Regions from separate parts of the Arthrobacter sp. BF1 genome, predicted to be linked through region 1. Evidence: riboswitches for the same ligand, from Rfam matches in the RefSeq annotation. Region 1 holds a riboswitch; each other region holds the start of a gene.
What was found. A riboswitch is a leader RNA that binds a small molecule or an ion and turns the genes downstream of it on or off. The one in region 1 is predicted to bind thiamine pyrophosphate.

Region 1 (5,389 bases):
CTCAGCCTCGGTGGCTTCTGCTTCGGCCGGAGCCTCGGCTGCGTCAGACTGCTTTGCCTTCTTGGTGATGGCTTCCGGGATGATCACGGAACCCTTTTCCGGGGCAACAAAGGCAGCCTTGGGAGCCTTGGTCTTCAGGGTGCCTTCCTGACCCGGCAGGCCCTTGAACTTCTGCCAGTCACCGGTGATCTTGAGGATCGCGGCAACCTGCTCGGACGGCTGTGCGCCGACGCCGAGCCAGTACTGGGCACGGTCCGTGTCGACCTCGATGTATGAGGGCTCTTCGGTGGGGTGGTACTTGCCGATCTCTTCGATGGCACGGCCATCACGCTTGGAGCGTGCGTCCATGACGACGATGCGGTAGTACGGTGCGCGCATTTTGCCAAAGCGCTTAAGGCGAATCTTTACGGCCACTTTTGTGGTCACTCCTGTTTCAGAAAAGGGTTGAACCGACGTTCTGCACCCGTGGGGCGGGCCGTACTTGAGGGTTCGAAGGACAGGATCCGGACGCGGAGAGAGGGGCCACGCAGATCGAGTACCTGTTTATTGTGCCAGATCAGCGCCAGGATTTCGACTTGACACGTCGGGATGGGGCAGACCGGCGGACGCGGCGGCCTCTTGCGGGTCTAGGATGACCAGACGTACAAACCGGTGCGATCGGCGTCGTCGATTCCGCCGGCGAGCTCGGCAAGCTGCTGGACATACGTCCGGGCGTCAGCCGCGCCGAAGGGCATGTCGTCCTGGGCGGCCCATTTTTCGGCCACGTCATCCAGCACGTTGCCCTCGCCCTCAGTCTCATAGGTGAGGAGGTCCGCGAGAGCCCGGACCATGGCCGGCGGAACTCCAAGGAGGGAGTCGCTGGAAACGTCAACCATGGCGAGTTCGTACCCCTCACCACCGGCGTGGACCGCGGCCCCGGCGAGATCGCCCAGCTGTTCGATTTCGAAATCACTGACGCCAGGTATCCGCAGCGCGGGGCCGGACGGCGAGCCGCCGGCATCGAGGACGCCGGCGCGCTTCAGCGCGGCGTCGTGGGTAGCTACAAAGATTTCAGTGAAGCCCATGGGAACAGCCCTCATTCCGTCGACGGTGCGGCCCAGACGGGCAGCATAGGGTGCCGCCCCGGCCGTTCGAAATCAGCCTAGTGCATGGCAGCCCGCACTTCCGGCCACCGGTCTCAGCGGACAGCAACCCGGATGTTGTTACGCCAGGGATCCTCGAACCGCAGCTCGGCGCCAGTGTGGTGGGAGGCCACCCCGGCGACCTTCAAGCGGTCAGCGAGGGCTCCGACGTCGTCACCGGAAGCCACCTCGATGAGCACCTCGCCAAGGCCCAGAGTGTCTTTGCGCGGCCCGGCACCGCGGCTGTTCCAGACATTCATGGCCATGTGGTGGTGATACCGGCCGGCCGAGACAAACAGGGCCTGGCCATGCCAGCCTGCGGTCTTTTCGAAGCCCAGGGTGCCCACGTAGAAATCGTGCGCGGACTGGACATCCCCCACCTGGAGGTGGATATGGCCCACGCCCGCTTCGGTACCCAGCTGGCCCTCCAGGGATGCCTGGGACAGGTGCTGCTCGAGGTAGCGCTGCGGCGGCAGCGCCAGGCTGTCCATCACCACTTCGGTGCCGTTCCAGGACCAGTTTTTGCGGGGGCGGTCCCAGTAGAGCTCGATACCGTTGCCCTCGGGGTCGTTGAAGTAGAAGGCCTCGCTGACAAGGTGGTCGGCACTGCCGGTGAAAAGCCGGGGATCGAACTGGGCGGCGGTGGCCACGGTGGCAGCCAGCGCAGCCTGGTCGTCAAAGAGCAGAGCCGTATGGAAGAGCCCGGCCTCTCCCCTGCCCGGCAAGTGCAGGGACGGCGCGGGCGCCAGGTGGACCAGGGGGCGGTTGAGGCGGCCAAGGTAAACGCCACCATCCTCTTCGGCGACCACCTCCAGGCCCAGGGCGCGCTGGTAGTAATCCGTCATCAGCTTCATGTCGCCCACCTTGAGCATCACTGTGCCCATGGAGAGGTCGGCAGGTAGAAGATCCTGGTTGGTGGCTTCTGCAGTCATGTGAACGCTCCCGATCCGCCGGCCTTCGGGATTGAAGACCGTTATGCCTCTAATTTACTTGAAGCTTCAATTTAATTCAAGTGTTCCGAAGGATCCCGCATCGGCTGTGGTAGCTTCGTCTTGACCACACGGGTGCCCTTGCAGGGGCTGAGATCGGGCTGACGCGGCCTGCGACCGTTGAACCTGTCCGGGTAATGCCGGCGAAGGAAGTGAGTATTCCCTTGAGTACGCAAAAAGCATGGCCCATTCCTGCCCAAAATGCGACAGCCACCGGCTTCGCGGGAGCGGAAGCGGGCACCGCACGGGCCGAATCCCCATCGACGCCGGCCCAACCCGTGGAAAGCCGGTCCTTGGAATCCCACTCGCTGGCGTATATCAGCGATGGAAGTACCGGAATCAGGGTGCCCGTCACCGAAATCGCCCTCGACCCGTCACCCAACGGCGAGGAGAACGGCCCCTTCCGGGTCTACCGCACGGCCGGTCCCGGCAGCGATCCGGTGGTGGGGCTCAGCCCGTTCCGGTGCGCCTGGATCGAAGCGCGCGGTGACACAGTGCCGTACAGCGGCCGGGAACGGAACCTGCTCGACGACGGCAAATCGGCCGTCCGCCGCGGCGCCGCCTCCGCGGAGTGGAAGGGCGAACAGCCGGTGCCCCGCCGCGCCGTCGGCGGCAAAACCGTCACGCAAATGCACTATGCCCGCCGGGGAATGGTGACGCCCGAGATGCAGTTCGTGGCCCTCCGCGAAAACTGCGACGTGGAACTGGTCCGCAGCGAAGTGGCCGCCGGCCGCGCCATCATCCCGAACAACATCAACCACCCGGAATCCGAGCCCATGATCATCGGCAAGGCCTTCCTGGTAAAGATCAACGCCAACATCGGCAACTCGGCCGTCACCAGCTCCATTGCCGAGGAGGTGGACAAACTGCAGTGGGCCACGCAGTGGGGCTCGGATACAGTGATGGACCTCTCCACCGGCGACGACATCCACACCACCCGTGAATGGCTCATCCGCAATTCACCCGTGCCCATCGGGACTGTGCCGATCTACCAGGCGCTGGAGAAAGTCAACGGTGAGGCCAACAAGCTGACGTGGGAGATTTTCCGCGACACCGTGATCGAACAGTGCGAGCAGGGCGTGGACTACATGACCATCCACGCCGGCGTGCTGCTGCGTTATGTGCCCCTCACCGCCAACCGCGTCACGGGCATCGTCTCGCGCGGCGGGTCCATCATGGCCGGCTGGTGCCTCGCCCACCACCAGGAGAACTTCCTCTACACCCACTTCGATGAGCTGTGCGAAATCTTTGCCCAGTACGATGTCGCCTTCTCCCTGGGTGACGGGCTGCGCCCGGGAGCGACGGCGGACGCCAATGACCCGGCCCAGTTCGCCGAACTGGACACCCTGGCCGAGTTGACCCAGCGGGCTTGGGCCTTCGACGTGCAGGTGATGGTGGAGGGCCCCGGTCACATCCCGTTCCATCTGGTCCGGGAGAATGTGGAACGCCAGCAGGAGCTGTGCAAGGGCGCCCCGTTCTACACACTGGGGCCGCTGGTGACTGACATCGCACCCGGTTATGACCACATCACCTCGGCCATAGGAGCCACCGAAATCGCCCGGTACGGCACCGCCATGCTCTGCTACGTGACGCCGAAGGAGCACTTGGGCCTGCCCAACAAGGACGACGTCAAGACCGGCGTGATCACGTACAAGATCGCTGCCCACGCTGCCGACCTCGCCAAGGGCCACCCGGGAGCCCACGAGCGGGACGATGCCCTGTCCAAGGCGAGGTTCGAATTCCGCTGGCGCGACCAGTTTGCGCTGTCCCTGGATCCGGTGACCGCCGAGGCGTTCCACGACGAGACCCTGCCGGCTGAGCCCGCCAAGACCGCGCACTTCTGCTCCATGTGCGGTCCGAAGTTTTGCTCGATGAGGATCAGCCAGGACATCCGGGACGAGTACGGCTCCGCTGATGCCCAGGCTGCCATTGCCGGGATTTACAGCGGCATGCGGGAAAAAAGCGAGGAGTTCCTGGCCAGGGGCGCGAAGGTATACCTGCCCGAACCGCAGGTCCCCCGGCCCGCCGGGGCCGTGCCCTCAGGAGGCCTGGACTGAGTGTGACCGGCTGACGTCGGCAATGAAGGACCGGATGGCACGGTCGCCTTCAACTGAATCCTGAGGCCGGTGCCCGCCCGCGGCAATGCGGTGCAGGGCGCCGGTCTCCTTCAGGTAACCGGCGATCTCCTCATAAAGCGGCTCCCATCCGCCGGTCAACACCATGGTGGCGACGCCCGGCACAATGTGCAGCGGAGCTTCCCACGAGGGTGCCTGCAACCGGAGCCGGCGCGCCGAACGCCGCTCCTCCGTGGACGCAGGCTCGTGAAGATCCACGGCGAACATGCGCCGGACGTATTCGCGCTGGAAGTCGTCGTCGCCCAGTTGATGCCTGACATCGAAAAGCGGTTGCATGAGGGCACGGTGCGCGGCCGTGGCGGGCAGCTCAGCAGTCAACGACAAACACGCCGGCTCCACAAGCGTCAGTGAGTACACCAGATCCGGGCGTTGGACGGCTGCCAACATGGCGGAAATAGCACCCTCGGCATGCGCTACGATATGACCGCCTGCTGCCCCCCGGCCATCATCCGCCAAGGATTTCAGCACGATCGCGGTGTCCGCATCAAAGGAGGATTCAACCGGTTCAGCGACGGGGTCGAAACCATGCCGCCGCAGGAAAAGTGCATCGTATTTCAGCGCCATGCCGTGCTGCCGCGGCCAAGCCGCCGCACCGAAGGGTCCGGCGCCGTGCACGAACACTATCCTCTGCTTGAACATGACCCAACCCTATTCCACGGCAGTGACATCAAAAGTAAGTAGCAGCAGGTGTCGTTTAGAGCGTTCAAAACGACACCTGCTGCTACCTGGTTGAGTGGAAAGGGTTACTTGCCGAGGAACTTGTCGAAGCCCTTGGGCAGGTTCAGCTGTGAGGGATCGAAGTCGCCGGACTGCTGGCCGAACGCCGCGCCGGTCGGCAGGGCCTTGGCCGCACCGGCGCGCCGGGCCTCGGCATCCTTAAGTTCCTGGGCCGCCTTGGCCGGGTTGCCGGAACGCGCCTTCTTCTTCGGGGCGTTCTTGCCATTCTTCCGCGCGCCACCGGGACCGCCCATGCCGGGCATCCCTGGCATTCCGGGCATGCCGCCGCCCTGGGCCATCTTCTTCATCATCTTCTGGGCCTGGGCGAAACGCTCCAGCAGGCCGTTGACCTCGGATACGTGCACACCGGAACCCCTGGCGATGCGGGCGCGGCGGGAGCCGTTGATGATCTTCGGCGCCACGCGCT
Region 2 (5,389 bases), 1.4 Mb from region 1:
AGATTGTGGGGCCGGTCAGCAGCTCCAGCACGCTATACACGCTACCCAGTTGGCTGGCCGGTGCCCGCACCGTTACGGGCGCCAAAAGCGACTGCTCGAAGCCGCCGCTGACTGCAGGGGGCAGGGTCAGCCTGACGCAGTTTGTATCCAAGGGCTATGACTACGACTATTCGTGCAGCTAGCGGCAGGGATCACCGCCAAACAAAGTTCCAGGTCCCCATCCCCGCCGCTGCAACCACTGCGGCGGCCGCGATCAGCACGCCGCCAAACACTACCCAGACGTCCAGCAGCGAGTAGGTGGATTCCCGTGCCCACGTGCGCTGACCGGTGCCAAAACCCCGGGCTTCCATGGTCACGGCCAGGCGGGAGGCGCGCCGGATCGCCTGGACCAGCAGTCCGAAGCTTTGCCCGAGCGTGGCCCGCAGCCGCTCCAGCGGGCTGCCGTGCGATCCCACGCCGCGGGCACGCCGGGCCATGCCGATGGTCTGCCATTCCTCGGCCAGGAGTCCCACCAGCCGCATCGCCGCCAGCGTGCCGAGCACAAACCGGTGCGGCAGCCGGGCCTTCTGTGCCAGCGCGTCGGCGAGGTCGGTCGGGTCGGTGCAGGTCATCAGCAGGATTGCCGGCAGGGCTATCGCGAGTCCGCGCAGCATGAACCCGAGCCCCAGCTGAAGGGAACCTTCGCTGATGGACCAGATCCCGACGTCGAGCAGTACAGCACCGCTGTCAGCAGCGACAATCGCCGTGCTCCAGCCGCCCACAGCTGCCGCGATGATGAGGGGCCAGCCGCGTTGCCAGAGCAGGCGCAACGTCAGTCCGGCGAGCGGGAAAAGTGCCAGTTCGGCGGCGAGCGCCACCGAGGCGGAAACCCAATCAATGGAGAGCGCCAGTACCAGCGTGATGAGGAAGACGGCGCCGAATTTGGCCAGCGGGTTGGCGCGCGTCAGCAGGGCCTGGTTTCCGCTGAGCGTCAGGGCATCCCTCATGCGGCATCCGCCTCCTGGCGGGCGCCGCCGCGCGAGGCCGGGCCCAGACGCAGTTCGGTGCCGCCCAGGACGGCGGTGAATTCTTCGTCATGGGTCACGGACACCACGGAAGTCCCGGCGTCGAGCAGTTCGGAGAGGAACGACGCGAGCTCGGCCCACGTATTGGCGTCCTGGCCGAACGTGGGCTCATCGAGCACTAGGACGCGCGGATGGGCCGCAAGGACCGTAGCCACCGACAGCCGGCGTTTTTCGCCGCCGGACAGGGTGTACGGATTCGCGTCCACCAGGTGGGTGAGGCGCAGCCGCTCCAGCAGCTCGTCCACACGTTCCTCCCCGTGCCCCAGATGGCGCGGACCGAACATCAGCTCGTCCAGGACCCGCCCCGTGACGAACTGGTGCTCGGGCTCCTGGAACACGGTGCCGATCCGCGAAATCAGCTGTTTGGCCTTCCACGAGAACGGATCAATTCCGGCTCCCTCGGAAAGCTCGACGGCGGCGGACACCTTGCCCTCCACCGGCGCCAACAGTCCGGCGAGGGTCAGCGCCAACGTGGACTTCCCGGCGCCGTTGGGGCCGGTGACGGTCAGGGCCTGGCCGGCGCGGACCTGGGCCGTGATGCCCGTTTGCACGGGCACCGGCGGGATGGTGCGGAACCCGCGCCGGCGTGGCCGTTCACGGGATACGGCAACCTGCTCGGCCGCCAGCAGCAGCTGACCGGTATTGGCGGAACTGCCTGCCCGGGGCCGTGTTTCGGGAACGTAGCCCGGCACCCACACGCCGGCGCGGATCAGCATGCTGCGCGCCTCGGCGAGCACCTGGTCCGGCGGCCCGTCCAGGAGCACGCCGGAGGAGCCGCCCGAGGTGCCGGAGCTGCTGCCGGAGGCGCCGGCAGCCGAGCCCGGCTGCAGCACCACGATCCGGTCCACCAAGTCTTTCCAGACGGACACGCGGTGTTCCACCACCACCAGGGTGGCGCCGGTCTTGTCGAGGCAGCGGCCCACGGCGTCCCGGACCTCCAGGACCCCGGCGGGATCGAGGTTTGCGGTGGGCTCGTCCAGCAGGATCAGCCCAGGCCGCATCGCGAGGATGCCGGCCAGCGCCAGCCGCTGCTTCTGCCCGCCGGACAGGGCCGACGTCGGGTGGTCCAGCGGGAGCCCGGCCGCACTGTCCGAGCGGCCGGCACTCCGCAGCCCGACGTCGTCGAGCGCTTCCTCCACCCGCCGCCAGATCTCATCCCGCGGCACGGCCAGGTTCTCGGCACCAAAAGCGACGTCGTCGCCGAGCCTGGAGAGGACCACCTGCGTTTCGGGATCCTGCTGCATGAGTCCGGCACGGCCGCGCTGGCCGCGCGGCGCAACGCCGTCGATCAGCAGCGAACCCGTCTCGTCGGCGTCGTCCCCTTCGTCACCCAGCACCCCGGCGAGCGCGTGCAGCAGCGTTGATTTGCCGGCGCCCGAGGGCCCCAGCAGCAGCACCCGCTCACCCGGCGCGATGTCCAGGTCGAGCCCGTGGACGGCGGGTACGGCGCGGCCGGCGTGCCGCCAGCCCCAGCCACGGGCGGACACCGCGGCGGGGCGCACAGCGGAAGCGCCGGCGTCGGCGTCGGCCATCAGTTGAAGACGGCCTCGGAGAAGGCCTTCCGGGATGCGAAGGAGCTCAACACGCCTGTCTTCGCCAGGCCGCGGGTGGCGACCCAGGAGACAGCACCTGCAATGACGGCACCCGAGACGGCGCAGAAGAGGATGTAGGCGGCTTTATCGCCGGCTTCGTAGGCGATGTTCCAGCCCCACGGGAGGAAGGAGTCGTTCAGGCCGCAGAAGAGCCCCGCCCCGGCACCGGCCAGCAGGGCAGTGGGGAGGTTGAACTTCTTATAGGCGAAGGCGGCGAACACGAGTTCCGCACCGAGGCCCTGCAGGATGCCGGAGATCAGCACGGTGGTGCCGTACTGCGAACCCATCATGAGCTCACCGGTGGCGGCAACAGCTTCGCAGAACAGTGCTGCGCCCGGTTTGCGGATGATAAGCATGCCCAGCACGGCCGGAATCATCCAACCGCCGGCGATCAGGCCGGTCAGGGGCGGGTATGTGGCGTTCATCGGTGCGGAGACCAGCGCCGCACCTTGGGACCATGCCCAGAAAATAACGCCGCCGGCGATGGCGATCAGAGCCGCCACCACGATGTCCACAACGCGCCACGTATAGCTGGCTTTTTTGGTGCCTACTGTTGTCATGTCAACCTCCTGAGGTACAGGAGGGGAGGGTGTTCGCGGTTGCCGCACGGCCTGCGCCGTCCGGATCCGGACACTCTGAGAAGCTCGACTCCCTTGCGCCGGTACTAACCGGATCAGGTTCGAGGGTCTGCGGCTGTCCGCACTCTCAGCGCCCATCCACCGGCTGCATTCCTGCAGTTGCCCGACGGCGGCGCTCCCCTGTCGTGAATAATTCTGCCCTGATGGGCGTGGTCCAGTTTACACCGCAGGCGGGTAGATTGTGGGCCATGACTGCCGACCCATCCCATGTGACAGCGTTCGATCCCGATTCCAACGAGAGCCAGCCCCCGGGCTCGCTCGAGGCGTTGATTGCCCGGATCGACGCCGAGGTCAGTGAGCTGCAGTTCCCGCGGTTCACGAAGGACGATTCCCTCAGCCTGGGGCTGCTGCTGGTGGAGCTCGGCAAGACCCGGAAGCTGCCCATCGCCATCGATATCACCAAAGGTGACCAGGTCCTGTTCCACGTTGCCCTGGACGGTGCCACGCCGAACAACGAGCACTGGGTCCGGGCCAAGCAGCGAACGGCCGCACGGTACGAGATCCCCTCGCTGCTGGTGGGCCTGCGCGCCAGGCTGCGGGGCGGCCGGATCGAGGACCAGGGCTGGTATGACGAAATGGTCTACGCCGCGCATGGCGGGTGCTTCCCGGTCTACGTCACCGGAGTGGGCGCCGTGGCCACTGTGACGGTCTCGGGCCTGCCCCAACAGCAGGACCACGACCTGGTGGTGGAGGCGCTCCGGGAGATTCTGGGGTCCATGCGCCCGGCCTAGGTGCTGGCCTTGTGCTGGCTGGCGGCCTGATCGCGTTAGGCTAAAGGCAGTCCCCGACCCCGGTCACAAGGAGTTCAACCCATGAACCTGTTCATCAAGCTGCTCGGCACAGGAATCAGCCTCGCCGCCGGGTTTGCCGGCACCAAGCTGGTTAATACTGTGTGGGAGAAGTCCACCGGCAACAAGCCGCCCACAGGCAAGGGCGAGGACACCCCCACGAGCCTGCGCTCGGCGCTGACGTTCGCGCTGATCTCAGCCTCGGTCAGCACCATCATCCAAGTCCTCGCCAACCGCGGCACGCAGCGGGCCATCACCCGTTTCGCCAAGACCCAGGACATCGTCTAGCCGAGTTTTTGTCCAGATGATCCCGCTTCGTCGGCCATAAAGCGGGATTATCTGGACAAAAACTCCGGTATTAGTGCGGGCTGCCGCCGTTGGATGCCTCATCACGGGCGGACTTGGCCGCCTTCTGGACCACGGCCTCCAGGTCATCGGAGCTGAGCAGCTCGCGGTGCATGTGCTTGGTGCGATAGCCGGAGCGTCCCACCATGTGCGCGGACACCGGTACGGTCAACAGCTGGAAAATCCAGGCCACCAGCAGCACCGGCCACACCCACCACGTCCGCATCTGCAGGCCGATGGCTGCCAGGAGCAGGAACAGCCCCAGCACCTGCGGTTTGGTGGCCGCGTGCATGCGGCTCAGCAGGTCGGGGAAGCGGAGGAGCCCGACGGCGGCTGCCAGGGACATCAGGGCACCCGCCACCAGGAACACCGCCGTCACGGTATCAATCACGTTATCCATCAGGCTCGCCTCAGGACTCATGGGTCTGCTCCCGCCGGTCGGCCACGAAGCGCGCCACTGTCACGGAGCCGATGAAGCCGACCACCGACAGTGCCACGAGCAGCATCAGGTTGTTCAGGTGCCGGTTCACGGCCATGTCGATGCACAGCGCCGCGCCGAGGATGGCCAGCAGCACATCGGAGGCCAGCACCCTATCGAGCAGTGAGGGGCCCCGGGCGATCCGGATGATGGCGCCGGCCGCGGCCAGCGAAAGGATGACTGCCGTGACAGCCAGGACGATCTGCATCATGCCGGGTTCTCCTGCCGCACTGCTTCGAGTTCTTCCTTCGTGCCCATGATGCGGATCAAGCCGGCTTCGATGGAGCGGACTTCCGCGCGCAGGCTCTCCACGTCCTCGGCGGTGCTGATATTGAGCGCGTGCAGGTACAGGGTGGACGTTGAACGGTCCACTTCGACCACCAGGGAACCCGGGATCAGCGAGATCACGTGCCCCACGGCGGTGACGATCAGGTCCTGATGGCTCCGCAGCGGGACCGCGACAACTGCGTTGATCACTTTCGGT
Region 3 (5,389 bases), 340 kb from region 1:
TTGGCTACCTGGACGGCCAGCTCGCGGGTGGGCACGATGACCAGGGCCTGCGGTGCGCCGGGAACGGCGAGCTTGTCGAAACCGGCGTCGTCCGGCCCCACAACGCGCTGCAGCGCCGGGATGCCGAAGCCGAGGGTCTTGCCCGTACCGGTCTTGGCCTGGCCGATGATGTCGTGGCCCGAGAGCGCCACCGGCAGGGTCATGGCCTGGATGGGGAACGGGTGGGTGATCCCGGCGTCGGCCAGGGACTCGACAATGTCCGCGCGGACGTTGTAATCGGCGAAGGACTTTTCCGCGATTTCATGCGGCTTCTCGTCGGAGATGATGGTCTCTTCAGGTTCGATCGTTTCGATGCCGGAGTCGTCCGTCAGGAGCTGGTGGGTATGCAATTCACTCACAGGTGAGTTTCCTTATTCATTTGGGCATTGGCGCTGCCTGCTCAACGGGCCGGCCAACATGGCCGCTCCGGAGCACGCTCGGGCGCGCAAGCAAATCCAGTGGAAGCCGATCGCGGGCTATCTAAATGCTGGCACTGGTGACCAGCGGGTCTGTCTCAAGATCGCGTAGGGGCGGGCTTGTTGAATTCAAAATCAAGGAAATCAACGACCGGGCATCCATATCTACTTCTTCAGTCTAGCCGTACGGACCCCGAATCCCGGCTTTTGGCCCTTGACGCACGGGCAGGCAACTCAGGCCAGAAGCTCGAAGTGGACCTCACGGGCGGCGATATCGGAGGAGATCAGGCGCACCCGCACCGTGGTACCGGATTCCAGGTCGCCGGCGCACCGGGCTGTCACGGCCGGCTCGGCGATCTGGACGATACCCGAGGGGCCGTTGCCGTTCTTCCCGTTCCCGTTCTTCCCGCCGTTCCCGTTTTTGGCGCCGTTGCCGTTGTCTTTCTGCGGCTTGGACCCGGAAATGACAATCGCATCAAACTCCTGGCCGATGTGGTTGACCAGGAGGGCAGCTTCCACGGTGTCCAGTGCCATGCGTTCCATCCGGCTTGCCAGCTGGTCGGATGCGGCCATGATTTCCGGCAGGGTGGGCAGGGCTTCCCGCGCCCAGCCGGGGACCGGCTTGCCGTTGCTCAGGGCTTCGCAGATCACCAGCACAAACCTGTCGATGAGCCGCCGGAGGGGCGCCGTGGTGTGGGCATAGGCCGCACCGATGGCCGACTGGATGGCAGCTTCGGGGACGGTGCCGTCAAACGCCGTGTAGCTTGCTCCGCGGAACAGCATGCCTGCGGAATGCAGGATGGCCAGTTGGCGGGGCTCGGTGGGGTCGAGGCTGCGAAGGTACTCGCCGTAGCTGGTTTTCCCGTCCCACGGCTTGCCGAGGGCCACAGTCTGGAGCCGGAAATGACGGAGGGAGCGCTCGTCCGGGGCGGGCATGGTGCGCAGGATGCCGACCTTCCCCGCCAGCATCATGTCCGCGGCCGCCATTCCGGTCATCAGCGAAATCTGGGCGTTCCAGTCCTCCACCGGAAGCTGGGGCGCCGCCGCAATCCGGTAGCCGCCGTCGGGCAGTTGGACGATTTCCTGCTCCGGCATGTTCAGGCTGGCGCCGCCGCGCTGGCGTTCCAGTTCAACGCGTTTGAGGCCCACTTCCTTCAGGAGCTGCAGCACGGGGTTGGCTGTGCCGGCGTCGATCTCGGCCTGGACGCCCTTGTAGTCCAACTTGGACCGGCTGCGGATGGTGGCCCGCCGGACGGACACGCTGCCAACGTGGGCGGCGTCGTCGAGCCCGAATTCCCAGACAAACGCCGCGCACAGCTGATCGGCCAGGAGGCTGCCCGCCTCCTCGCTGATGACCTCGGGGTGCAGCGGGATCCGGCCGTCCGGGGCGTAGAACGTCTGGCCGCGGCGGCGGGTTTCGGCGTCCAGATTGCCGCCGGGGCGGACAAACGAGGGCACGTCGGCGATGGCGTATAGCACCCGGTAGCCCTCGCCGGAACGCTCGATGAACAGTGCCTGGTCAAGGTCCGTGGACGATGCCGGATCGATGGTCAGGAACTCAACGTCCGTGAGGTCAGCGGCCGGCAGCTGATGAGCGGCCACGGCCGCCTCGGCGTCCCGGACCGCCTCGGCCGGGTAAGGCCCGGGCAGTTCCAGTTCAGTCCGCAGGGCACTCAGGGCTGCTGCGAGGGCGTTGTTCTTCTCATGGACGTTGGGGGCCAACCGATGATGGGACACAAAAGTCAGGTTAGCTCGATTTCGCGGGATCGCGCACGCCCCGCCCCGCTGCGCGCGGGATCTCAGGAGTTGCGCGCTCGATTCTCAGGCAGCGCCGGCGTCCAAGGCGGCCAGGAGGGCCGCGGCAGCTGCTGCCGGATCAGAGGCCTCGGTAATGGCGCGAACCACAACGATCCTGCTGGCGCCTGCCGCCACAACCTGCTCAACGTTGTCCAGGCCGATCCCGCCGATTGCAAACCAGGGGAGCGCGGCTTGGGTTCCGGAGGCAGCGACGGCGTCCGCCGCATATCGAACGAGGTCAAGGCCGACGGCGGCCCGGCCGGGTTTGGTGGGGGTGGCCCACACCGGTCCCACACAGAAGTAGTCGAGACCGTCGTCGGCAGTCACCGATGACGACAGCCGGATGGCGCCCTCGATCTGTTCCGTGGTGTGGGTGGAAAGCCCCACCACGGCGCCGGCCCCCAGCAGGGTTCGTGCGGAGGCCACGGGAAGGTCCTTCTGGCCGACGTGGAAGACCGGCGCGCCGGACAGCATGGCGATGTCGGCGCGGTCATTGACTGCCCAGAGCCGTCCGTGGCGGGCTGCGGCCGCCTGAAGGACCGTCAGTAGTTCCAGCTCCTCGGCGGCCTCGATGGCCTTGTCGCGGAGCTGGATGATGTCCACGCCACCGGCAAACGCCGCGTCCACGAACTCAGCAAAGTCCCCGCGGTCGCGGCGTGCATCAGTACACAGGTACAGCCTGGCGCTGTGGGGCAGGCCGCCGCCGGACTCCTGGACAGTGGTGCTGGGGAGGATGCTGGGGCTGGAGGACACGTTCATGGAAACCACCATAGTTCCCCTAAACTGGGCGAGTACTGCGGGAGCCCGTCGCAGCCGTCATAAAGCGGCAGGGCTGAGAGGGCATGAGAGCCGACCGCTTGACCTGATCCGGCTAGTACCGGCGTAGGGAAGGAAACACATGGTCCCCCCATCCGGCGGCGCGCCCGCCAGCACATCTGACACTGCCGCGGGCAGCGGAGTGAACAGTCCCGTCCTGCACGCCGATGTGGCGGTGATCGGTGGCGGAGTCATTGGCCACTGCATCGCCTGGGAGGCACGGCTCTCCGGCCGCTCCGTGGTGGTGATCGATGACGAACCGGGTTCAGGGGCCAGCTGGGCGGCCGCTGGAATGCTCGCGCCCGTCAGCGAGCTGCACTACCAGGAGGAAGGCCTCCTGGAGCTGATGCTCGAGTCCTCGAACCTTTGGCCTGCCTTCGCGGCGACCCTTGCACGGGCGGGGGCAGGGGATTTTGGCTACCTGACGACGCCGACCCTCGCCGTCGGTGCCGACGCAGCGGACCGCCGCGCGCTCATGGACCTCAGGGCCGTCCAGCAGGCCAACGGACTGCTGGTGGAGACGCTGACGGTCCGGGAAGCGAGAGGCAAGGAGCCGCTGCTCAGTCCGGCCATTTCCTGTGCCCTGGAGATCCCGGCGGACCATCAGGTGGACCCGCGGAGGCTGGTCGCATCGTTGCGGGAAGTCCTGGCCGGCCACGATTCGGACGCGGGCACCGCCGTGGTTGGCGCCCGGCAAGGGTTCGCCGTTGGTCACCGCGCCGCCGCGCTTCTCTGGGAGGACGGCCGGGTCAGCGGGGTGAAACTGGCCAGTGGCGGAACAGTCCTGGCGGGGGAGACCATCGTGGCCAACGGCCTTTCGGCGGCTGCCCTGGGGAGCCTGCCGGGCGGGATGCAGCTGCCGCTGAGGCCCGTCTACGGCGACATCCTGCGGCTCGGTGTTCCCCGGCACCTGCGTCCGTTGGTGACGTCCACAGTCCGCGGCCTGGTCCATGGCGTGCCGGTTTATATCGTTCCCCGGCAGGACGGCACGGTGGTGATCGGCGCAACCCAGCGTGAGGACGCATTGCCCCCAGCGGGAGATATGGTCGGCGCGGGACGGGCCGTCTCCGCAGGCGGCGTGTACCAGTTGCTGCGTGACGCGCAGGTCCTGCTGCCCGCCGTCGCCGAGCTGGAGCTCCTCGAATGCACCACCAGGGCGCGTCCCGCGACTCCGGACAACGCGCCCCTGCTGGGCCGGGTCCCCGCTCCTGGCTCAGGAACCGTTCCGGGACTGATCATTGCCACCGGCTTCTACCGTCACGGCGTGCTGCTGGCTCCGGCAGCGGCAGTCATCTGCCGCGACCTGCTGGACGGCAAAGAAGATCCGCGATGGCAGGCCCTCAACCCGGACAGGTTTTCCAGCCAGCCCCCAGCCGCGTTTCAATTCACGAAGGAAACAGCATGAAGATCACCCTCAACGGCTCGCCCCATGCCGTGCCGAGCGACGCCTCCATCACCACCCTGGTCAGCCAGATCACCGGCCGTCCCCTCGCCGCCAACGGCCAGGCCACAGACGGGCAGAAACTTGGCGTCGCCGTTGCCCGCAACTCAGAAGTAGTACCGCGCAGCCAGTGGTTCGTCACGGCGCTCGCCGATGGTGACAGCGTGGAACTGGTCACCGCAGTCCAGGGAGGCTGACACCATGACAGTCATTAACGACTTAAGCACCGGCACCACCTCGGCGGACACCGACCCGCTTGTCATCGACGGCGTCGAGCTGGGCTCCCGCCTCATCATGGGCACCGGCGGCGCCCCCAGTCTGGACGGATTGGGGGCCGCCCTGCTGGCGTCCGGAACGGAGCTCACTACCGTGGCGATGAGGCGGTACTCGCCCGCCGAGTCCGGCTCCCTCTTCCAGCTCCTGGTGGACCATGGAATCCGGGTCCTGCCCAACACCGCCGGCTGCTTCACTGCAAGGGACGCCGTCATGACGGCCGAACTGGCCCGCGAAGCCCTGGAAACGGACTGGGTCAAGCTGGAGGTCATCGCCGACGAACAGACCCTACTGCCGGACGCCGTCGAGCTTGTGGACGCCACTGAACAGCTCGTGAACCGGGGCTTCAAAGTGTTCGCCTACACGAACGATGATCCCGTGCTGGCCTTGCGGCTGGAGAACCTGGGTGCCACCGCGGTCATGCCGCTCGGGGCGCCGATCGGCACAGGCCTGGGGATCCTCAACCCGCACAACATCGAGCTGATCGTCTCGCGCGCTTCCGTTCCCGTGGTGCTGGACGCAGGCATCGGCACGGCGTCGGACGCGGCACTGGCCATGGAATTGGGCTGCGATGCTGTTCTGCTGGCCACGGCCGTGACGCGCGCCC

Region 2: another riboswitch for thiamine pyrophosphate. It lies ahead of AC1MCD_RS18420 (ECF transporter S component); the one in region 1 lies ahead of thiC (phosphomethylpyrimidine synthase ThiC).
Region 3: another riboswitch for thiamine pyrophosphate. It lies ahead of thiO (glycine oxidase ThiO); the one in region 1 lies ahead of thiC (phosphomethylpyrimidine synthase ThiC).

Annotation. Positions count from the first base shown of each region.
Region 1 is NZ_CM155271.1:2,517,107-2,522,495, forward strand. It holds gene rpsP (30S ribosomal protein S16) at 1-414, opposite strand, end outside; gene AC1MCD_RS11855 (hypothetical protein) at 627-1,064, opposite strand; gene AC1MCD_RS11860 (VOC family protein) at 1,178-2,053, opposite strand; TPP riboswitch at 2,172-2,279, shown strand; gene thiC (phosphomethylpyrimidine synthase ThiC) at 2,389-4,167, shown strand; gene AC1MCD_RS11870 (alpha/beta hydrolase) at 4,150-4,884, opposite strand; gene ffh (signal recognition particle protein) at 4,989-5,389, opposite strand, start outside.
Region 2 is NZ_CM155271.1:3,909,492-3,914,880, forward strand. It holds gene AC1MCD_RS18405 (glycoside hydrolase family 25 domain-containing protein) at 1-182, shown strand, start outside; gene AC1MCD_RS18410 (energy-coupling factor transporter transmembrane component T family protein) at 192-986, opposite strand; gene AC1MCD_RS18415 (ABC transporter ATP-binding protein) at 983-2,596, opposite strand; gene AC1MCD_RS18420 (ECF transporter S component) at 2,596-3,216, opposite strand; TPP riboswitch at 3,289-3,426, opposite strand; gene AC1MCD_RS18425 (heme-degrading domain-containing protein) at 3,483-4,025, shown strand; gene AC1MCD_RS18430 (DUF4235 domain-containing protein) at 4,107-4,370, shown strand; gene mnhG (monovalent cation/H(+) antiporter subunit G) at 4,441-4,848, opposite strand; gene AC1MCD_RS18440 (MrpF/PhaF family protein) at 4,838-5,116, opposite strand; gene AC1MCD_RS18445 (Na+/H+ antiporter subunit E) at 5,113-5,389, opposite strand, start outside.
Region 3 is NZ_CM155271.1:2,852,793-2,858,181, reverse strand. It holds gene AC1MCD_RS13345 (DEAD/DEAH box helicase) at 1-398, opposite strand, end outside; gene AC1MCD_RS13340 (RNB domain-containing ribonuclease) at 690-2,192, opposite strand; gene thiE (thiamine phosphate synthase) at 2,277-3,011, opposite strand; TPP riboswitch at 3,039-3,158, shown strand; gene thiO (glycine oxidase ThiO) at 3,151-4,473, shown strand; gene thiS (sulfur carrier protein ThiS) at 4,470-4,706, shown strand; gene AC1MCD_RS13320 (thiazole synthase) at 4,711-5,389, shown strand, end outside.